3 linked regions of the Methanococcus vannielii SB genome follow. Each later gene encodes a partner of the first gene's protein in a complex. Links are inferred from orthologs where the notes say so. Each region holds a gene or a part of one and is shown in the gene's direction. Other genes may lie near its edges.

Region 1 (8,290 bases):
TGATATTTATTAATCCTACAATAATAAGATCTCTAAACAAGAGCAAGCTTAGAAAAAAAATAGTATATTTTCTATATGATATCCACCCCCATGGAATTTATCTTTCAGAACTTTCTAGGAGAGTTAAATCAGATCCAAGTAATGTATTAGGGTGTTTAAAAGGAATGGGCAATAGATACAATGGTAGTTCTTCATTAATCGAGCTTGGTCTCGTAACCTGTGATGGAAAAGAAGGAATGAAAGTTTACCAGATGACTCATTACGGAAAAAACATTGTAGAATATCTGAAAGACTACGATTCTGCCACTAATAATTGGTGAAATTATGGTACTATCCGAAATATATGGGAAAGAAACAGGGGTGAGTATGAATATGATTTCAGAGGGCGAACTTTTGAAACATTCTAAAACCGGAATCATTGAAGTAAACGGCATAAAAAAGAAAGTAGAGTCACTAAATTATACTGTTGAATATATTAATAATGAATTAATAGGCATATTTTTTAGACAGGGCTTAAAATTTGGAATATTTAAAGCAATAGATGATAATAGGCCCAAGTTAGATACTGTTGAAAATATACTGCCGTATCCAAACAAAGACATTATAAATAAATATGTTAAAACAGCTTTGGCTTTAAAAATGCTATTTCTAACTGATGATGGATTTTTAGAGTTAAATCCTAGCTTTAAATATTCTTCAATATATCCTGATCATGAAAAACTTATTTCAGACCATTTTTCTAATTATGATTTTATATCTAGTTTAGTTCAGTATGCACTTATTGGATATGAACATCCAGAAGTTGTTTTAAATTTTAAAAAGGATGCAGATATTTGGGATATAATGTTAAACACGAACTACATGAAAACATGTAGGGATGTAATTTCAGAATACCTTGATCTTAAAGATGGAGATAGTGTTCTTGAAGTAGGGTGTGGTTCAAGAGCCCCTCAATATTATGCTTCAAAATTATCCCCAAACGGGTACTATATGGGAGTTGACGTCTCAAAAAAACTTATAAAAATTGCAGAAGGAAGGCTTAAAAGAAATGGATTAGATTGTGCTTCACTAAAGCCCTTAGACTTTTGTGAAACAATTTCTAAATATACGTATGATTATGTAATATGTGCCCACACTTTATCCTATACAGATTCTAAAAATTTATTTCTTAAAAAAATGATGGATTCGCTAAAAAAAGGCGGTAAACTTGTTATAATGGAAGAATTTTTCACTGAAAACCCTGCAGTAAATACGCCTTTATTTGAATTTTATAAGGGCCTTAATAAGTACTTTAAAGGTTACAACTCAAGGAAAGACATTTTAAATCAGCTAGAAATTTTAGGCTATGGATATAATTATGAGTTATTAGGTAATAATTGCATCGTAATAGAAAGGATTTAATAATTTGACTGCCTATAATAGTTACGTTTTTATTTTTTAAAGGTGGTCTAATGAAAGTTACGGTATATGGTGCGGGTAACCAGAATCTTTATGTTAATCAACTAAAGTTACCTGAATCGTTTGGTGGTACTGCCCCTTATGGTGGGAGCAGAATGGCGATAGAATTTGCAAAAGCTGGCCACGAAGTTATTTTAGCAGAAATTAATAAATCAAACCTAAACGATGAACAATGGAGTATTGTTGAAAGTGCAGGAGTAAATGTTGTATCTGACGATATTGAAGCTTCAAAAAATGCAGAAATCGCAATATTTTTCACTCCGTTTGGTAAAAAAACGGTTGAAATCGCTAAAAAAATTTTACCTCATCTTCCAGAAAATGCAATAATTGCAAATACATGCACAGTTTCTCCTGTTACATTATACGCAATGCTTGAAGTTGAATTAAGAACCAAACGAAAAGACATAGGTATTACTTCAATGCACCCAGCAGCAGTTCCGGGAACTCCTCAACATGGGCACTATGTAATAAGCAATAAGGCTACAAATGGTACTTCATATGCAAATGATGAACAGATACAAAAATGTGTACGGCTTACTGAAAGTGTGGACAAAGTGCCTTATTTAATCCCTGCAGATGTTTCAGCAACGGTTTCAGACATGGGTTCACTATTAACTGCAGTTACACTTTCAGGTGTTTTAGATTACTATTCGGTTGGAACAAAAATTATTAAAGCTCCAAAGAAAATGGTAGAACAGCAAATTTTAATGACTTTACAAACAATGGCATCCTTAGTTGAAACTTCGGGAGTAAATGGCCTTTTAAAAGCGTTAAATCCAGAATTACTTACAAAAACTGCATCATCAATGCATCTACTTGAAAAACAAAAAGATTTAGATGCAGCACTCGATATTTTAAAGAGCTTAGATGGTGAATTAAAGCACGCATCTGAAAATGCAGAAATAAAACCTACAACTCTTGTTGCAGCGCAATCTCTTGTTAAAGAATTAGAAACGTTAATTGGCGGGGCTGCAGCAAATGGTGCAATAAAAAGAAGTACTAGGAAGCTCTTCCAATAGGTGTAGTATGGTAAAAGAACTTAAAATTGTAGTAATGGGTTCAGAAGACGTTGGTAAAACATCACTCATGGATGCCTTAATTAAAAATGTTTCAAAAGTGGAGCATAAAGGAACTACTGTTGCAATTGACTATGGTAGAATTGAACTTCTAGATAAAAAATTGCATTTCTTTGGAACTCCCGGACAAGAAAGATTTGGGTTCATGAGAGAAGTTGCAATAGAAGGTGCCGACTACGGAATTTTGGTTCTTGATGCCACAATTGGCCTTAGAAACGTAGATTTAGAAATAATAAAAATGCTTTCTAAAAGAAAAATTCCTTATTCGGTATTTATTAATAAAATGGACTTATGTAATGAATCAAACGCATTAGAAATTAAGAAATCACTAGTAATCTTAGATGAAAATATTCAAAATATTATTCATGGGTCAATACGCCGAAAAGAGGGACTATCTGAAATATTCAATCAACTTAACATTATTTAGTGGGGTAATAGTATGATAGATAGAATTTTAGCAGATTTGAGTAAAACCGAGGGCATAAAAGGTTCGATGGTTGTTGGAAAAGACGGTTTAGTTATTGCATCACAAATTCCATCAAACCTTGATAACGAACTTATTGGTGCAATGGCTTCAGCTGCATTTGGTTCTGCGGAAAGAACTGCAAATGAAATTAATCAAGGAAACCTTGAACAAATGATGGTTGAAGGAGAATTTGGAAAAACTCTAATGACCGATGCAGGTGAAGGTATTTTAGTAGTTTTAGCCGATTCAAAAGTTAATCTAGGATTAATTAGAATTTCAATGAAAAAAGCTACTGAAAAAATAAAAGCTGCATTTTAAAATTTAATTTTCTTTTTTTTTACAATATTTGCTATTTGGATAAAATAATAATACATATATACTTATGAGACAATACGTAAGTATTGGGGATATGGATTTTAAATGTTTTCAGCAGTAGGGGGTTAAATAATCTCACTACTGTTCATACACACTCTTTTTCAATATAATTTACCCATTTAAAAATTTATTTAAGACTAATGAGATTCCATCAATATCTGAATACTCCATTTTTAAAACATCCATTTTTTTTACCTCAATTACAAATCCTTTTTTAAATATTCGTTCATACAATGGACACAAAGTAAACAATGATTTTCCATTATCAAGTTTTAGATTTTTTTCAACATTTTTAACGATATCTTTTGGGGTTTCACATTCTACAAAGACTGAAATGCCTTCTAAATCTTTAAAATATGCATTTTCAATATTATCCTTTAATATTTTTGAGAAGTTATTACACATCCTATACGTTTTTTTTGAACGCAAAGATTCTTCCTTTAAACTACCATAGATATTCTGCACTTTATAAGTCTTTAAAATATTTTTAATATCTTCTTTAATGTTATTTTCTTTCATTTTCTCAATTAATTCTTTTGAAATTCCTAAAAATCCTCCGTATTCACAATTTATTATTTTTGGCGAACCTGTTGAGCAGACAATAATATCCCCATATCCTGAGTCCCCTCCAATTTTTCCAGAAATATCCTCAATAAAAATAACCTCGTTTTCCATACAAACTTTTTTAATTTCCTTTAAAGGTTGTGGCGCAAGATATCCTGCAAGAGATGTTAAAAAAATCGATTTTATATCATTATCCTTTAATTTTTCAACCAATGTTTCAATATTTATAATTCCAAGGTCAGTTTCTATTTCTTCAATTTTTAACCCATTAAGTTTAGAATATATTTCAAAGCCTTTCCAACCGCCCATATCAGGAATTAATGTTTTTGAATTAATGTTTAATCTTGAAACTATTTTTGAAGCAATATTTATTGCAGAGTTTCCGGAAGGAAGTACTGTTAATTCCTTTTTAAAAGCTAATAAGTCATTTAAAATATAATTCAATTCTTCTAAATCCCCTTTTACTCGAATTTGGGATTCGATACATGGTTTTCTATGAGGTATAATCATACTATCACCAGAAAATAACATAACTATCATAATTTTTTTATATGATTTTAAGAATAGTATTCGAATGATATATATATTAGTTTTTCTAATAAGTATATAGTATCTTAAGTTAAGAATTAAGGCAAATGTGATAGATTATGGATCCAAAAATTAGTTATTTTCAAACATTTATTTACGCCTCAAAGACTAAAAGCTTTTCTAAGGCTGCAAAAAAACTTGGTGTTACCCAAGGAACAGTAAGTAACCACATATCTGTTTTAGAAAAGTATTTTGATGCACAACTATTTTTAAGAACTCCTGAAGGTGTAGATTTAACGCTTGAAGGAAACATCCTTTATGAAAATTCCGAAAAAATACTTGAAAGTATAAACAACTCAAAGCAACAGATGAGAATACTCCATGAACATCCTGAAGGAGTAATAAAAATTGCAGCAAGTACTACACCTGGAGAACACCTTCTTCCAAGTATACTTAAAGACTATACTAAAGAATATAAGGATGTTTCTTTTCAAATACAGATTACTGATTCTGAAAAGTGTTTTAAACTTTTAGAGGATAGGGTAGTTGATATAATTGCAGTAGGGAATATTTACGATAAAACATATGAAAGTATAGTAATCGGAAAAGACAGGCTTGTATTAATCGTTCCATCAGAACACCCTCTTTCAAAAAAATCGGTTGCAAAACTTGCAGACGTTTTAAAAGAAGACTATATTGATAGAGAAATAGGTTCGGGAACTAGAGAAATTTTGGTAGATGCATTACAAGAAAAAGGCTATTCAATGATGGATTTACACATAGTAATGAGCCTTGGAAGTACTTCTTCAATAATTACCGCAGTTTCCGAAGGTTATGGGGTAAGTATTCTTTCAGAAATTCCTGCAAGAAAAGCAGCTGAATCCGGGCAATTAAAGATAGTGCCGATTGAAGATTTAGACCTTACAAGATACCTATACCTTGTAAAGGGTAAAAAACCAAGAAATCCAAGTGCAATAAAGTCTTTTTGGGACTTTGTTTCTGGCCAGTAATTTTGAATTTTTATAAAAATCACTTAAAAAACCATATATATTTTTGTACAAAATAGGTTTGTAATAATTCATACAGATAAAACTAACTGGTGAATAGATGTTTAAAGCTACATGTAATTCAAGGGATTTTAAAAAAGTTATAAATGCGACAAGCAACCTAGTAGACGAAATTTGTTTTGAAGTAGATGAAACCGGAATTAAAGCAAGTGCAATGGATCCATCACACGTTGCCCTCGTAAGTATGGGGATGCCAAAAGAAGTTTTTGAGAGTTATGAGGGAGATATTCATGATATTGGTATTGATTTAGAAGCATTAAAAAAGATAATTGCAAGAAGTAAGGGGGATGAAAAGCTAATTTTGGAGCTTGATGATGAAAAAAATAAATTAAATGTTACTTTTAAAAGTAATGTTACAAGAAAGTTTTCAATTGCATTATATGATGTTTCATCAAGTAATTTAAAAGTTCCAGATATATCCTATCCAAATCAGGTTTCAATTAAGGCAGGGGCATTTGTTGAAGCATTAAAAGATGCGGAGCTAGTAAACGATCACATAACTCTTAAAGTAGATGAAGATAAATTTGTAATCTATTCAAAAGGTGATTTAAACCAGAGTGAAACTGTATTTGAAAATAACAATGACGAATATGAAACTTTAACTGAATTTAAAATGTCAGAACCTTCGAAAAGCACATTTAATTTAGCCTATTTAAAAGATTTAACAAAATCAACTTCAGCAGAAGATATTCTTAAAATATACTTAGGTTCAGACATGCCTGTAAAAATTGAATATGAAGTTAGCGGTTCTAAACTTGTATTTTTACTTGCACCAAGAATTGAATCTTAATTTAACTTTATTACTTTGATTTTTAAAAAGTGAAAGACATGTATAAAAAAATAAGGGATGCATTTTTTAACGAATTTTTAAAAGAGGGTTTAGGGGAATTACCTGAAAATTTTTACCCTGATGCAAAAAAATATATTGAAACAATAGACGACAATTTTAAACTTGAAAGGACGAAATATTATTTAATGGAACTTTTAAACATTCGTTATTACAAAATTAACTGCCTCAAGGAAAGCCCAAATAATACTACAAAGGATGAAAAAAAGCTTTTAAAATTTATTGAAGATATCCTCTTTGGTCGCTTAGATATTGAAGATATCTATAAAAAAGAGGATATTGATAAAAAAAAATTTAAAAATCAGCTTAATTTAGATACGGGGCATGAAAATGAAGGTGCATGTCAAAAACCAAAACCTATAAATACTGAAAGTGATATTGATATTGTAAGAGTCATCACTAAGTTCCCATGCTTTACGGACGGGAATTTGCAGTATATTTTAAACAAGAATGACATTATCTCTTTGGATAGGAAATTTTCAAAGATTTTAGAGAAACACAATGTGGTTAAACGGGTGAATGTCCATGAAGATGAAAAAAAAGATAAAAAGGTACTGTCCATACTGTAAGAAGCATACTGCCCATACAGTAGAGAAAGCTAAAAAAAGAAAAGCTAGTGAATTGAAATGGGGCCAAAGGCAGTTTAGAAGAGTAACTGCGGGGTACGGAGGATACCCAAGACCGTTACCAGGTGGAGCTAAGCCAATTAAAAAATTGGACTTACGATACAAATGTGCAGAATGTGGAAAAATGCACGAAAGGAGTAACGGCGGCTTTAGAGCAAGGATTTTTGAATTGGTAGACTAATTAAGAAAAACGGTGAGAAAAAATGCAATTAATCTCAAAACCTAAAAGCAGATTCTTAAAAGTTCAGTGTACAGACTGTAGCAACGAACAGGTTATATTTGGATGCCCTGCAACTGAAGTAAAGTGTACATCATGCGGAAAAATCATTGCTGAACCAAAAGCCTCAAAAGGGGCAATTAAGGCAAAGATTTTAGAAGTATTACAGTAAATCTTTTTTCTTTTTTCAAAAATTTTTAAAATAGCTTGAATAGTTTTATAAGTATTTAAATACTATATTGTGTATAAACTAGTCAGTATGCTATTTATAATTTAATCAAGGTGGAACTTATGCGGAAAGATTTTCCTGAAGAGGGAGATATTGTTATTGGAAATGTTACTGATGTGAAAGCATTTGGTGCATTTATCGAGCTTTTAGAGTACCCTGGAAAAGAGGGAATGGTTCATATTTCTGAAGTGTCTTCAGGATGGATTAAAAATATACGAGACCACATTAAAAAAGGTCAAAGAGTAGTTGCAAAGGTAATGAGGGTAAATCCCGGTAAAAACCAGATAGACCTTTCTTTAAAACGTGCAACTGACCAACAAAAAAAATCTAAGGTTCAAGAATGGAAAAAATTCCAAAGAGCTGAAAAATTACTCCAATTTGCATCTGAAAAGCTTGGAAAAACCCTTGAAGATGGATGGGAAGCTGTAGGTTACTTGTTAGTTGATAAATTCGGTGAACTTTACGATGCATTTGAATCAATGGTAATTGAAGGAAAAGAAGTATTAGATGAACTCGAAACTCCGGTTTCTAAAGAATGGGCAGATATGATTTATGAAGTTGCATGTGAAAACATCGAACTTTCAAACGTTAAAGTCGATGGAATTCTTACACTTACAACCACGGAACCTTCAGGGGTAAAAGTAATTAAAAACGGTCTTAAAAAGGCTTTCAAAGCAAACCCTTACGAAGACGTTAAGGTGAATATTACGTATGTCGGGGCTCCAAAATACCGGATAGAAGTAATTGCACCAGATTATAAGAGTGGTGAAGAAGTTTTAAGAAGAGTTGCAGAAGAAGCAATTGAGTATATTAAAGACTACAAGGGCGGACAGGGTA
Region 2 (6,938 bases), 350 kb from region 1 along the record:
TTTACAATTACAGATGGCTCAGAGGTTGCATGGATTGCAGCTTTTGAGTCTGCGGGAGTTAGAACTCACCCTGATGTAGTAATGGGTTCAATTATTGATGTAGTCGGGTCAGTATCTGTAAGGGATGGAAAATTACAGATAGAACGGATAAGGCTTGAGAAACTCGAAGGGGACACTGCCGAAGAAGTTAAACTAAATATAGATTCACAGTTAGATAAAAAAGCAGAACCTTCAAGTGATATAGAGTTTTTAGTAGATAATGAAATTTTGGAGAAATTACGGCCAAAAATGGCAGATGTTGCAAAAAGAATTAGAAGAGCAGTTTTAGATGGAAGGCCAGTAATTGTAAGGCATCATGCAGATACAGATGGCTACTGTGGTGGAATTGCACTTGAAAAAGCAATTATCCCCATTCTTGAAAAATTTTCAATGGATGCAGGTGCGCAGTGGCATTTCTTTAGAAGAAGTCCTTCAAAAGCTCCATTTTATGAATTAGAGGATGTAACTAAGGATTTAGTATTTTCGATTGAAGATAATTTAAGATTTGGGCAAAAAATGCCTTTAATAGTTCTTGTGGACAACGGGAGTACTGACGAGGATATACCTGCAGTTTCAAAGGTTAAAGCTTACGATGTAGAAGTTGTTGTTGTAGATCACCACTTCCCTGGAGATATAATCGATGGGAAAGTTGAAGTTGATGAGTACGTTGAAGCACACGTAAATCCCTATTTAGTTGGTGGAAACAGTAATTTAACAGCCGGAGTTTTAGGAACTGAAGTTGCAAGAATGATAAATCCAGACGTTACTGATTTAATTAGCCATTTGCCCGGAATTGCTGTTGTAGGGGATCACGCTAAAGGCGAAGCTATTGATAGTTACATAAAAATTGCACTTGACAGATTTAACTCATGCAGTGCAGAATTTGGAAGTGGAAAAATATATGCTAGGGAAGATTTAGAAAAAATCGGACTTTGTATGGATTTTGAAGCATTTTATTTGAAATTTATGAATGGAATGGGCATTGTAGAAGACATATATGGAATGAATAAAAAAGACTTTAAAAGACATGAAAAACTCATTAATATTCTATATGAAAGGGCAATGTCAATGGTAGATAGGCAAATGAAAGCAGTAAAACCTGCAATTAAAACCGAAGTTTTACAAAATGGAATTATTTATAACATACTTGATGTTGAAAAATACGCCCATAAATTTACATTTCCAGCGCCTGGAAAAACTTGCGGTTTTGCACATGACTCGATAGTTTTAAAACATCCTGCAAATACTCCAATAATTACGCTTTCATATGGGCCCGACTTTGGAGTTGTTAGGGCAACTGATGCAGTAAGTGATAAATTTAGCTTTAATCTAAATCTAATCGTAAATAGGTTAATTGATGAAATTCCTGAAGCATCCCTTGACGGTGGCGGACACGAATGTGCTGGAAGTTTGAAGTTTGTTGAGGGCTTAAGAGAAAAAGTACTTAATAGATTTTTCGAAATAGTTAATGGAATGAATCAAAATGTCTAACTTATTTTATATTACCTCTTAATTGGTGTTTTTATGGGAGTTCAGTTTGGAGATATAATTCCTAAAAAAGAAATCTCTTTAAAACTTTTAAGAACTAAATCAGCAGCAATAGATGCAATGAATGTAATTTACCAGTTTTTATCAAGCATTCGCCTAAAAGACGGGAGTCCTTTAAAAAATAGGAGTGGGGAGATTACATCAACTTATAATGGTATATTTTATAAAACAATATATATGTTGGAAAACGAAATAACTCCAATATGGGTTTTTGATGGAAAATCGCATGATTTAAAAGAAAAAACCAAAGAAGATAGGCGAAAATTGCGCCAAAACGCACTTGAAAATTACCTCGAAGCAAAAGAACAGGATAATTTAGAAAATATGCAAAAATATGCAAAAAGAGCTAATTTTCTAGATAAAAAAACAATTGAAAATTCTAAACGGCTTTTAGAACTCATGGGTGTCCCATATATTAATGCACCTTCCGAAGGAGAAGCCCAATGTGCAGAACTTGTAAAATCAAAAAATGCGTCATTTGTAGTAAGTCAAGATTATGATTCTATTCTTTATGGTGCAGAAAGCGTTGTAAAAAACATAACTTCGTCAAACAAGAGTCTAGAATTGATTGAACTTTCAAAAGTTTTAACTGAACTAAATGTTAATCTTTTAGAACTAATTGATGTAGCGATATTAATTGGTACAGATTATAATCCAGGGGGAATTAAGGGAATTGGCCCAAAAAAAGCATTTGAAGTTGTCAAAAAAGGGCAAATGGAAAAATATGCTTTTGAAATTCAAAACTATTCTGAAATTAGAAAAATATTTGATGAACCAAACGTAATAACTGACTACGAAATCGGGTTAAAACTTCCAAGAAAAGACGAACTAATTGAATTTTTAGTGGAAGAAAATGACTTTTCAAAAGAACGGGTATTACCCAATATCGAAAAACTAGATTTACTGTTGGGTAACAAAAAATCCCAAAAAAGCCTTGAATCGTGGTTTTAGGTGATTTTAAAAATGATTAAAGTATACAGTTTAAATAAAATAACTCCAATATTTTGGATTTTTCTAATTCCCATCGTATTAATTGGGTTATTTTTAATTATACCGATGATATTTTTGGGAATATTTTTAGCAATAATTTATTACTCATATAAAAAAGCTAAAAAATTAGTATCCCAAACGATTAAAAATTTAAGAAAGAGAAAAATTAAGATTACAGGAACTTCTGAAAATGGGGATGTTAAAATAAATTTTAGTCAAAATATACCTATTGAAGAACTTAAAGAAGCTAGAATAATTAATGAAATATCCATTTTAGAAACATCCGATGCTAAAAGTGAAAAATGGGAAATTAAACAGTTTATTAATTATTTGAAGAGTTACGGGCTAACTGAAACTGACGAAAAGATTTATTATTTTGATAAATCCGTTTTTCCACTCTATAAAAAGTCTTATCCCGTAAATGAAGTTATAAAAATTTATGAGGAAACGATATTTGCAGATTTAGTTGTACTCGGATTAAAAGGGGAGCCTAGTGATCCAAAACTCCTCTACGTTATTCCCTCTACCGAATGCAAACAAAGAATGACAATTGATGAACTTAAAAAATACGAAATAAATCTAAAAAACCAAGAAATAAATAGTTTTAATTAACATATTGTATAATATCGTGGTAACCATGAAAATTTTAGAATGTTGTGTTGGATGTGGAACTTGTGTTCCTTTCTGCCCAAATGGGGCTATTACTTCAATTGGAAACGCAGAGATTGAATGTGAAAAATGTACCAAATGCGGACTTTGTGTAAGTTACTGTCCATTAAATGCAATTAAAAATTAGAATCTCCCTTTAAAAATGGATAAAGTTATAAAAATATTAATTCAGGTGGTTTTATGTACATTGGTAGATTTTTAGTTTTGGGAAAAACCTTAAATGGGAAGCCGTTTGTAACATACCGGGTTTCAAGTAGGAGTTTTCCAAACCGGATTGCAAAAATAATGAACGACGAAACAGTTGCAATTTTACCTAAAAACTTAGAAGAAATGTTTAAAAACCCATATATTACATATAATTGTGTAAAAATTGTAGGAAATATTGCAGTAGTTACCAATGGTTCGCATACTGACATAATCGCAGATAAAATTAGAATTGGTCTTCCTATACGAGATGCTTTATCGTATTCATTATTAACAATGGACTATGAAAAGGATGATTTTAATACTCCAAGAATTGCAGCGGTTTTAACTGACAATGAAGCCTACATGGGTTATGTTTCAGATAATGATATCCGGATTAAAAAAGTAGAGCTTGAAGAAGGTTATGCATATTACTTAAGTACTTATGAAGCGTGTAAAATTACAGAACATCAAAAAATTGAAGTTTCTAAAAATACGCCTGAAGACCTCTGTAAATTTATAATGGAACATAACGAATTTGAAAAGCCAGTAACTTCCACAACTGTTTTAATGGATTCTGGATTTAAAATTGCAACTCTTTAAGTTATAAGTACTTTATCTACTTTATAATTAAATTATAACTATTTTAATCTTATTTTAAATATATGCGGTGTAATTTTTGAAAATTTATAGCAATTCTCGAGAAAGTTTTCCAAAAAAACTATTTTTAGCAGGAATTCATGGGAATGAATCAAAATACACGTCAAAAATTTTAGAATTACTGAAAAATCGGTTAAATTTACCCGATATTTTTGGAAACATAGTAATAATTCCAGAAATTACTAAAAACTCAAAGTACGTTTCAACACTTGACGAAAAATATTATAAAACGAATGCTGGAAAAATTCTTTTAGGTTTAATCGAGGAATATCGACCAGAATTTTATTTTGAGATTCATTCTTATTCCAAAAATTCATATTTTAAATTAACTGAATTGAATCGAGTTAACATTAGCGGAATTCCTCCATTTGTGGATTTAAATAATGGAGTTTTAATGGCCTCAATTCCTCCGGCTTTAAGAAAAAAATTTAAAGAAACGGACTTTTGCATGACTTTAGAGGTTCCAAATTGGAAAAGTCATGAAGTTTACGATATAGTATTGGAAATTTTAGAATTTGGAGTTAATTCAATAAATAGGGACGAAATGATTGAAAAAATATTTAAAAAATATCCAAAAGGTGCAAAAAAAGCCAAATGGCTTGCAGAGGAATTTAATCTGACTTTTTTATAATGTACAAATTTAGAAAATCTGCATTAGCTATAAATATCTTTATCTATAATTTTAGTAAAAGCGAAACACAAAATGGTGAAAAAGGATGAAGTTTTTTTTAGACACTGCAAACGTTGAAAAAATTAAGGAATTTAATGCATTAGGGTTAGTTGACGGAGTTACGACAAATCCAAGTCTGATTAAAAAAGAAGGAAGAGACTTTTACGAGGTTATTAAAGAAATATGCTCAATAGTAAAAGGCCCAGTAAGTGCAGAAGTTATTGCACTTGATGCAGAAGGAATGATTAAAGAAGCAAAAGAACTTGTAAAAATTGCAGAAAACGTTGTTATAAAAATCCCAATGACAAAAGAAGGAATGAAGGCAGTAAATATTCTTTCAAAAGAAGGAATTAAAACAAATGTTACATTAATATTTTCAGCAAATCAAGCTTTACTCGCAGCAAAAGCAGGAGCAACTTATGTTTCCCCATTCGTTGGACGGCTTGACGATATTGGTCAAGATGGACTTTTATTAATTTCAGAAATTATGCAGATATTTTCAGCATACGGGATTGAAACAGAAGTTATCGTTGCATCCGTAAGGCACCCGATTCACGTAACCGAATCCGCAAAAATGGGCGCAGATGTAGCTACAATTCCATTTGACGTACTTGATAAATTATTCAACCATTCTTTAACGGACATTGGAATTGAAAAATTCCTTGCTGACTGGGATGCACACTTGAAAAGATAAATATAAAAATTATTACTTATGCTATTAAATCTATTATTTTTAAATTATTTTTCCATAAAATGGTGGTTTCATGTCATTTCAAATAGATAAACGTGCTTTTACATCTCTTTCAAATTTTTCAAGCATAATTTACAAAAATGCAGTATTAAATAAAGAAGAATTTCCAAAACAAGAAGAAATTATCGATATTTCTTATAATGGTAAATTTGTTGGAAAGGCACTTTATGACCCGAAATATCCCTTGATTAAACTTCTTACGAAAAAAGAAGAAGAAGTTGATTATGATTTTTTTAAGTCTAGGCTTTTAGCTGCAAAAAATTACCGAGAAAATATTTTAAATTATAAAAATACTTACAGAATGGTTTACGCAGAAGCAGATAGTCTTCCATCATTAATTATTGATAAATACAATAACATTGCATCGATGCAAGTTTCCTCAAAAATCATGGACGAATATTCAGATTTAATTTTTGAATGCCTATTTGAAAATACAGATATAGAAACGCTTTATGTACAGAGTGGTAAAAAGGGAAGCGAAGTTAAAACGAAGATTTTTGGCGATAAATCCCAGATTGAAACTGTAATTTTTGAAGGAAACGCTAAATTTATGGTAAACATGAAAGGACATAAAACTGGTTTTTTTTTAGACCAGAGGGAAAACAGAATTGATCTTGAAAACTACGTGAAAAAGGGCGATAAAGTTTTAGATATTTGTAGTTATACGGGTGGATTTTCGGTTCATGCAGGGATAAGGGGTGCAGAAGTAACTGCAATTGATATATCTGAAAAAGCGAGCATTCAAGCAAAAGAAAATATGGAATTAAACGACATTAAAAATTACAATTTTTTAACTGGAAACGCTTTTGATTTAATGAAAGAAATGATAAAAAACAATGATGTATATGATGTAGTGATTTTAGACCCTCCTGCATTTACTGATTCATCAAAAGACCTTAAAAATGCACTTAATGCATACAATGCAATGAATTATCTTGGTTTAAAGCTTGCAAAAAGAATGCTTGTAACTTGTTCATGTTCACACCATGTTGACAGGGAAAGCTTTAAGAATACTGTTGTATCATCATCAATCCGTGCAAAAAAAGAGATACGGCAAATTGGCCCGTACCGAACACAAGCACCTGATCACGTAATTACAATGGCAAATAAAGATTTAGAATATTTAAAATGCTTATTTTTTAATTTAGTAACTCAATAATCGATACTAAAACGCATAAAATTAAAAATAGCAACCGGTGAGGTTTAATGGTTCCAAAAACGCACCCAAGATACAGGTCATTATTAAATAGAGATAGAATTGTCGAAGCTTTTGAATCGGGGGTTTTGGCAAAGGGTGGAATGATTGCACATGGGAGAGGTGAAACTTTTGACTACCTTTTAGGGGAAACTACAACTCCAGAGGCCCTAAATGCAATAAAAGTTACTGCTGCCCTAATGGTTCTTTCGAAAAACCCGGTAATTTCAATA
Region 3 (7,083 bases), 290 kb from region 1 along the record:
GAAGTAACTGGAAAAATTGTATACGACCTAAGATGTAGCAAAATTGTTCCTGAAGTAATTGAAAAAAATGGTGGAATCCCAATAAAGACTAGAGTTGGCCACTACTTCATAAAAAAATTGATGCATGAAATTGATGCAGAATTTGCTGGTGAATTTAGCAACCATTTTTACTTTAAATCAATTGGATATTTTGAAAGTCCGTTATTAGCACTTTATTATATCTTAAAAGCCGTTGAAAATGAAAAAAAGCCACTTTCAGAAGTTGCAAAGGGATATAAAAAATATTTTCATAGTGGGGAAATAAACTTTAAAGTAATTGACCAAAAAAATGCAATTTTAACGATTGAAAAAAATTATGAAAATGAATGCCGTATTGAAAAATTAGATGGAATATCCGTATACTGTAAAAATTTCTGGTTTAACGTTCGTTCATCAAATACTGAGCCACTTTTAAGACTTAATATTGAAGCAGATTCTGAAAATATTATGAAAGAGAAATTAGAAGAAATAAAAGGGATAATAACTTCTTAAACTTTTTTTATCTGTAAATTCAATTTAAATAAACCTAAATATACTTAAATAAATTTAAATACCCTATTTTAATGCTGAATAAAAAATAAATAAGTTAGGATATAACTTTTTCTATCATTTTGAGCTCAAGAGCCAATTTGATTTCTTTTGCAATTCTTTGACCCATGCTTAGTGGTTCAGCATTATATAAATATGAATATGGGCTTCCATTCATAAAGGTGTTGTTTCCACCGTCTGATCTTGCACTCATCTCAAATACAACGAGTTCTAAGTTTTCAGTACATAGTGACTGTAAGCAAAACGGCCCAAGCATTCCAGGTTTTACAAGTTCTTCTGCCTTTTTACATAACTTGTCCCCCATATCAAACACTTGTGGAAGCAGACTTTCCCTTATGACTACTGGGAAATTTCCAGTGATAACGTATGAAGGGTCAATATCCAATTCTAACTGGTCTTTTGAAGGAACCCTAACAAGTCCATCAATACTGCTTTCGTATCTTCTATCAATACCCATTAGTTCTACCCTATCCTTTAATGGCGAATAGAAATAATGAATACAGTAGTTTGCACCAACTACGTATTCTTCAATATGTGCCTTTTTAACATCTTCTTCAGAAAGAACGCCTTTAGCCTTGAAATCGTTAATTTTTCTCCAGAATTCTTCAGTTGAAGAACATGGGAAGTATCCTCTACCCCCCCTTGCACCTGGGAATTTAACCATTACTGGCCCATCAATTTCATCTGGACTGTTATATTTTTTTGGAAGTCTAAGACCACTGCCGCCTAAAAGTTGCCCTTCGAGGTCTCTTTCCGCTTCCCACCTTAAAATGGCCCTATTGCCAAACATTGGAACTTTAAATGTACTTTCCACATTGTCTAACCCGCAATAAGCAATAAATGAACCGTGTGGAACAACAATTGCGTTCATTTCCCGTAGTTGTTCTTGAATTTCTTCGCTTGAAATATCGGAAAATTTATCAACATATATGAATTTGTCTGCTACTCCAAATCTTTTGTAAGGAACATCTCTATCTTTAGTAGTAATTACGGCAGTTGAAAAACCTTCCAACTTTGCTCCCTTTAGGATGTGTAAGGAGGTATGGCTCCCAACAGTTGCGATAGTTATCTCATCCTTGTTGTATTTCTCAAAAATCCCCATTATTTCTTCTTTTGGAATCATTTTACCACCATGGTCTATAGGGTATTTAAAATAGAGTAGTATGTACAATATTCAAGCATAGGTATATTCGTGTTACTATTTTTTATACGTTTCCAGTCAACTAGTCTACGTGATAAAATGAATAAAAATTACAAAAATAATTTAAATGAATCGATTAATAATCCATCCAAAATACTAAATGAAAAGATAATTTTAGGACTTGATGAAGCCGGAAGAGGGCCAGTACTTGGTCCAATGGTTATTTCAGTGGTAAAAGTCACCGAAAAAGATTTGGATAAGATAAACAGTCTTGATTTAAAGGACAGTAAACAGTTAACGAAAAAAAGGCGGGAAGAATATTACAATATTATTAATGAATGCTTTGAAGTTCAAAAAATTGTACTGGCTCCTGAAAAAATAGACGAATACATGAAAACATCTAATTTAAATAAAATAGAACTCAGTGCATTTTCCAAGCTTTCAAATCACTTTTTAAAGGAATATGAAAATGTAAAAATATTTATCGATGCATGTAGTAGCAGTGAGCAGTCTTTTTTAAATCAATTTAAAGCAAAACTTATTAATAAAAAAGTAGAAATCATTGCTGAACATAAGGCTGATGAAAAATACAAAATTGTTTCAGCTGCCTCAATCATTGCCAAAGTAACACGGGATAATATTATTGAATCATACAAAGAAGAATTCGGAGACATTGGAAGCGGATATCCGGGTGATCCAAAAACTAAAGAATTTTTAAAACGATTTGTAAAAGAACATAAAAAACTACCTAAAATTGCTAGAGGAAGTTGGGCAACCTCAAAAAAATTGTTAAAAGAATTTGAAGAATCAAAACTCCATAAATGGGTGAAATAATGAATAATAAAAGATTAATTATAGACAGTCGTGAAAAAAAATACTTGTTAAATAGGGACGTTGAAAATTTTGGAAATGATATGGGCGTTGTTGATTTAAAAGAAATTGATGATGGTTCATACTTAACAACCCATAAAGGCGGAGAATTTTATGTTTTAACACCTACAATACATGATATTGTTAAAAAAATGAAAAGAACTGTTACAACCCTCCTTCCAAAAGATATAGGATTAATTATTGCAGAATGTGGAGTTGAAAATGGGGAACTTATTGTTGAAGCAGGAACTGGTTCTGCCGCCCTTACAATATACCTTTCAAACGCCGTTGGAAAAGAAGGTAAGGTAGTAACTTACGAAAAAAGACCTGAATTTGCAGTTGTTGCAAGGAAAAATTTGGAGATCGTTAATTCAGTTAGAAAAAACCAAAAAATTACTGGTTTTGAAGAAGAAATTGAAGAAGGAACTTTTGAAGAAAAAGGGCTTTACAATGTAATTCAAAAAATAGGGGATGTTACAGACGGAATTGATGAAGAAAATGTAGACGTAGTTGTTTTAGATATGCCTGACCCTTGGAATGTTGTGCCCCATGCAAAAAAGGCATTGAATAAGGCAAAGGGAAGAATTGCAATATATGTCCCATATGTAGAACAAGCTAAAAAAGGAGTTGAGGCTCTGAAAGAACATGGGTTTTTGGACATAAAAACTGTTGAATGTATTGTTAGAGACATTGAAATTTCAGAAAAAGGAGTAAGGCCTTCAACAAGGATGATAGGACATACTGGATACATTACAACTGCAAGAGTATGCCCTGAAAGAAAAGAAGAAAATAAATTTGTAAAAAAGGAAACTTTAGAATAAAATGCATATCCCTCGTTGTTGCATGAAATTTTTAAATACCAATTTAATTAAATATATTATTTAATTAAATAATATTATCGTAATAAAATAAAAAAGGGGTATTATGAAAAGACTTTATAGATCTAAAAACGAAAAAATGCTTGCGGGTGTGTGCGGAGGGCTTTCAATATATATCAATATAGATCCAACATTAATGAGGCTCTTATGGGTGTTATTATTCATTATAAACCCAGGAGTATTAATTGCATACATTATAGCAGCAGTAATTATCCCCATACAACCTGAAGGGGTATTTTATAATTTTAAGGATGAAAAAAATTCTGAAGAATGTTTGGATAATTTAAAAGTAGAAAATGTTGAAGAAAAAAACGATAAATATAAAGAAAGTAACTAACCTAAAAACATAATCAATTTATTCTTTTAACAGCTTTTTTTAAAGTTAGGGTGCTTTAATGAAATCAAATACCAAAAAATTAACATACTTTCTTGTAATTTCCTTTTTAGCATATTCAACATTCTCATTTATGCATACAAGTTTTGATACAGCTGATTTTTTAAATATTTTAGATAAATCTGGGCTTTATCCGGTAAAATATACTTCCGAAAAACTCCCAAAATACTTCTTTGAAGATTCAATTGAGGTTTACTTATCAAAAGAAGAACTTTTAAAAACAAAAAATATTTCAAATGCATTGAAAGGAAATTCAATAGAAGAATCTATATGGAATATAATAATTTTTGAAAGCGAAAACATTGAATACGATTACGAAAAAGCACTTTTAAAGACTCCTACAATTACGTATTGGGTTAACGGAAAAATAGAAGTAAACGACCCATATAATAATACCATACAAACCCCATATGAAACTTTATTGAAGAAAAAAGGAATTTGTATGGATTACTCTCTCCTTACTGCATCAATTCTTTTAAATCAAAATTATTCTCCGATATATATCCTTAATTTTGAATCTAAAGGAAACCCCGGTCATGCAGCCACTGCAGTAAATTTATATGGAAATTACTATGTTATAGACCAGCATCCCCCAATACTGGAGCTTTTCAGCTATATTGATTACAAAAAAAACAGCGAAAACTACCAAATAGATAATATAACATTTTACAGGATTGAATTAAGGGATGAAAAAGTGCATTATGATGTAGGGTTTGAAAGTGTAGCTGATTACAATATTTCGGCTGAAAAATATGAAAGTATTCCAAGCCTTTCAAGGAATATAATGACGTTGTTTGAAAAAAATTACGATATTTCTAGTGATTCAAATATTATATATCTTGATTCAACCACTTATCTTCCAAAAGGTTACGAAAAAGGCATAACTTTGAAATATTTCTTTGAAGTTACTAGCTACGATGCAATTTTTCATAAACAATATTCCGATTGGGTATTTTGGCATATCAAAAAAGATTCAGCCTTAAATGGTTACCGAATTTCAGATTATAATAAAATTTGGGTAAAAAGTTCTCACGACGGAAAAAAACTTACAATAACATTAAATTTAGCTAAAAAATAGTTAATTTAGCTAAAATATTATTTAATACATAAACAAATTAAAACCTCAAAAAAGGTTTTTAAAATAATTAATGCTTTTTTAACCGTTGAAAAAATTTAATAAATAAAAACGTTTCTATTTTTATTATATCAAAATACTAATATAATACCTAAAAAGTAGATTATATGTACAGATATTACATTGTTTTTAATTTTTAGCAAGATTTTGCAACCGATTACAAAAAATATGGAGGAATTAAATATGAGTATTTTAAAATCCGTAAAAAATATATGGCGTAAATTTAGAGGTAAGCCGGATATCGACCTTCAAGAATTTATTGATTTTTGTAAGAAAAGAGGTTCTTTTAAAAGTATCGAAGACTGTAAAGAATACCTATTATTAAAAAAGAAGTTAAAGGAAGTATCTAATAAAGAATAAAAATTTATTAATTTTTAAAAAACCATTAAAAATTAAATTTTTTCAAATTATCTGCATCCCTTTCGAAATAAACATGCATTGAAACTGAATGATGAGTATATCTTACTAATTCAATTCCTAATTTTTCTGCAATTAATTCTCCAAGACTAATTAACCCTATTGCATTTGCGTGGAATGCTAAAAACGCATCATTTGACCTGAAAAGAACCGTCTGATAAAGTTTATTATCCCGTATAAGAAACTGTACAAATTGTAAACATGGAACGTCCTTTACTTCAGTATCAATATATGGGTTCCACGTAATTGAAACTGCTCGCCTTGAATTTTTCTCACTTTTTAATTTGTTTACAATATATTCAATTTGATCGAATTTTCTATTCTTTAAATCGTTTGGATATTTGAAAATTCTTTCATGGTAATCATAAACAAAAGTTGCGGTACATCCATTTATCAACTGTTCAGTATATGATTTAACTGCCCGTTCCCCAAGCGGATACAATTTAGATATGGATTTGTCTTTTGGATTTGTAATTTCAATTACCATATTCATTATTTCTTTACATTTTTGATTATCTTCGGTAACCATATCAGTACCATATTTCATTATTCTTGGAATCATTTCTTCAAATGCAGATTTAACTGTCTGTTTTTTTAAGAGTAACATTGCTTTTTCACCAACTGATTAATAATATGATAATTAAAATGATATTTTAATATTATGATTTACAATTATGATTTACAATTTTTTTAGTAATTGTTGTAAAAAGGTGCATTAAAAAATGGTTTATTTAAATTCCAATTTTTTATATGGCAATGAATTTAAGTTCGTAAAAGGAACCCTTGTTATTGAAGATGGCATGATAAAAGGATTTACTAATGAACACAATCTTAAAACTATAAACTACCGTGGGTTAGTAATACCCCCATTAATTAACGCCCATACACATATCGGGGACTCCGCAATTAAAGATATTGGAATTGGAAAAACTCTTGATGAACTTGTAAAACCACCAAATGGTTTAAAACATAAGTTTTTAAATAGTTGTAGTGATAAAGAATTGGTTCAAGGGATGTCAGAAGGGCTTTATGAGCTAGAAAATAATGGCGTTAAAGCTTTTTGTGACTTCCGTGAAAATGGCATTAAAGGGATAAATTTATTTAAACAGGCTTTTAAAAGTTCAAATTCATCTATAACTCCAATAATTCTTGGAAGACCTACCAAAAATGATGAAAAACATTTAAAAGAAGAAATATCCCTTATTTTGGATAGTTGCGAAGGCCTTGGATTGAGCGGTTCAAATGAGTACTCCAACTTAGAACTTAAGTTAATTTGTAAAGTTTTTAAAAGGAAAAATAATAAAATATTTTCTATTCACGCAAATGAACATAAGGGCTCTGTAGATTACTCAAAGGAAAAATATGGACTTTCAGAAATTGAAAGATTAATCAAGTTGAAAGTTAAGCCCGATTTTATAATACATGCAACTCACTCAAGTTCTGAAGACATCTCCTTAATTAAAGAAAATAATATTCCAATCGTAGTGTGTCCAAGGGCAAATTCATCATTTAATATCGGGCTTCCAGATGTTTTGAAATTACATGAAAGTGGAATACTTCTAGGAATTGGAACAGACAACTTTATGGCAAATTCGCCCTCATTATTTAAAGAAATGGATTTTATTTATAAAATTTACCATTTAAACCCGAAAGAAATTTT

What was found. The genes of interacting proteins can lie anywhere in the genome.
Region 2: the proteins of MEVAN_RS05180 (region 1) and fen are in contact, whole or in part, in a crystal structure (PDB 1RXZ), measured with the Archaeoglobus fulgidus proteins. The link is inferred for Methanococcus vannielii SB from one-to-one orthologs. Residues at the interface, in WP_010877842.1 of Archaeoglobus fulgidus: Asn43, Val44, Ala45, Met46, Pro120, Arg121, Pro123, Leu125, Gln151, Met192, Ser194, Asn218, Tyr219, Pro220, Ile237, Leu238, Ala239, Pro240, Arg241, Ile242, Glu243, Ser244; in WP_010877775.1 of Archaeoglobus fulgidus: Lys326, Ser327, Thr328, Gln329, Ala330, Thr331, Leu332, Glu333, Arg334, Trp335, Phe336.
Region 3: the proteins of MEVAN_RS05180 (region 1) and rnhB are in contact, whole or in part, in a crystal structure (PDB 3P83), measured with the Archaeoglobus fulgidus proteins. The link is inferred for Methanococcus vannielii SB from one-to-one orthologs. Residues at the interface, in WP_010877842.1 of Archaeoglobus fulgidus: Val39, Ala42, Asn43, Val44, Ala45, Met46, Leu125, Asp168, Ser194, Asn218, Tyr219, Pro220, Ile237, Leu238, Ala239, Pro240, Arg241, Ile242, Glu243, Ser244; in WP_010878125.1 of Archaeoglobus fulgidus: Ala74, Ile178, Ala179, Ile183, Arg190, Ser195, Asn196, Leu197, Arg198, Gln199, Lys200, Thr201, Leu202, Asp203, Phe205.

What each region holds. Positions count from the first base shown.
Region 1 is NC_009634.1:1,023,513-1,031,802, reverse strand. The notes cover bases 4,636-7,449. They hold MEVAN_RS05180 (DNA polymerase sliding clamp), read left to right. Parts: upstream 4,636-5,574; coding sequence 5,575-6,324; downstream 6,325-7,449. Other genes in these bases: MEVAN_RS05165 (30S ribosomal protein S27e), read left to right, coding at 7,211-7,396; MEVAN_RS05170 (50S ribosomal protein L44e), read left to right, coding at 6,907-7,188; MEVAN_RS05175 (hypothetical protein), read left to right, coding at 6,363-6,950; MEVAN_RS05185 (selenium metabolism-associated LysR family transcriptional regulator), read left to right, coding at 4,636-5,477. Also shown: MEVAN_RS05215 (helix-turn-helix domain-containing protein), read left to right, coding at 1-320; MEVAN_RS05210 (class I SAM-dependent methyltransferase), read left to right, coding at 325-1,401; MEVAN_RS05205 (H(2)-dependent methylenetetrahydromethanopterin dehydrogenase-related protein), read left to right, coding at 1,452-2,477; MEVAN_RS05200 (GTPase domain-containing protein), read left to right, coding at 2,485-2,961; MEVAN_RS05195 (roadblock/LC7 domain-containing protein), read left to right, coding at 2,974-3,318; MEVAN_RS05190 (PLP-dependent aminotransferase family protein), read right to left, coding at 3,487-4,449; more of MEVAN_RS05185, read left to right, coding at 4,587-4,635; MEVAN_RS05160 (translation initiation factor IF-2 subunit alpha), read left to right, coding at 7,516-8,290.
Region 2 is NC_009634.1:673,111-680,048, reverse strand. Bases 706-3,550 are described here. They hold fen (flap endonuclease-1), read left to right. Parts: upstream 706-1,563; coding sequence 1,564-2,538; downstream 2,539-3,550. Other genes in these bases: MEVAN_RS03170 (IMP cyclohydrolase), read left to right, coding at 3,427-3,550; MEVAN_RS03175 (4Fe-4S binding protein), read left to right, coding at 3,215-3,373; MEVAN_RS03180 (hypothetical protein), read left to right, coding at 2,551-3,189; MEVAN_RS03190 (DHH family phosphoesterase), read left to right, coding at 706-1,530. In the rest of the region: more of MEVAN_RS03190, read left to right, coding at 1-705; more of MEVAN_RS03170, read left to right, coding at 3,551-4,032; MEVAN_RS03165 (DUF2119 domain-containing protein), read left to right, coding at 4,109-4,720; fsa (fructose-6-phosphate aldolase), read left to right, coding at 4,806-5,453; MEVAN_RS03155 (class I SAM-dependent rRNA methyltransferase), read left to right, coding at 5,524-6,669; MEVAN_RS03150 (4-phosphopantoate--beta-alanine ligase), read left to right, coding at 6,717-6,938. UniProt on the Methanocaldococcus jannaschii protein: Structure-specific nuclease with 5'-flap endonuclease and 5'-3' exonuclease activities involved in DNA replication and repair.
Region 3 is NC_009634.1:734,029-741,111, forward strand. The notes cover bases 706-3,695. They hold rnhB (ribonuclease HII), read left to right. Parts: upstream 706-1,828; coding sequence 1,829-2,563; downstream 2,564-3,695. Other genes in these bases: MEVAN_RS03500 (formate--phosphoribosylaminoimidazolecarboxamide ligase), read right to left, coding at 706-1,711; MEVAN_RS03510 (tRNA (adenine-N1)-methyltransferase), read left to right, coding at 2,563-3,420; MEVAN_RS03515 (PspC domain-containing protein), read left to right, coding at 3,524-3,695. Also shown: MEVAN_RS03495 (phosphomannomutase/phosphoglucomutase), read left to right, coding at 1-531; more of MEVAN_RS03500, read right to left, coding at 626-705; more of MEVAN_RS03515, read left to right, coding at 3,696-3,814; MEVAN_RS03520 (transglutaminase-like domain-containing protein), read left to right, coding at 3,873-4,949; MEVAN_RS08985 (hypothetical protein), read left to right, coding at 5,190-5,366; MEVAN_RS03525 (thymidylate synthase), read right to left, coding at 5,392-6,030; MEVAN_RS03530 (amidohydrolase family protein), read left to right, coding at 6,146-7,083. UniProt on the Methanocaldococcus jannaschii protein: Endonuclease that specifically degrades the RNA of RNA-DNA hybrids.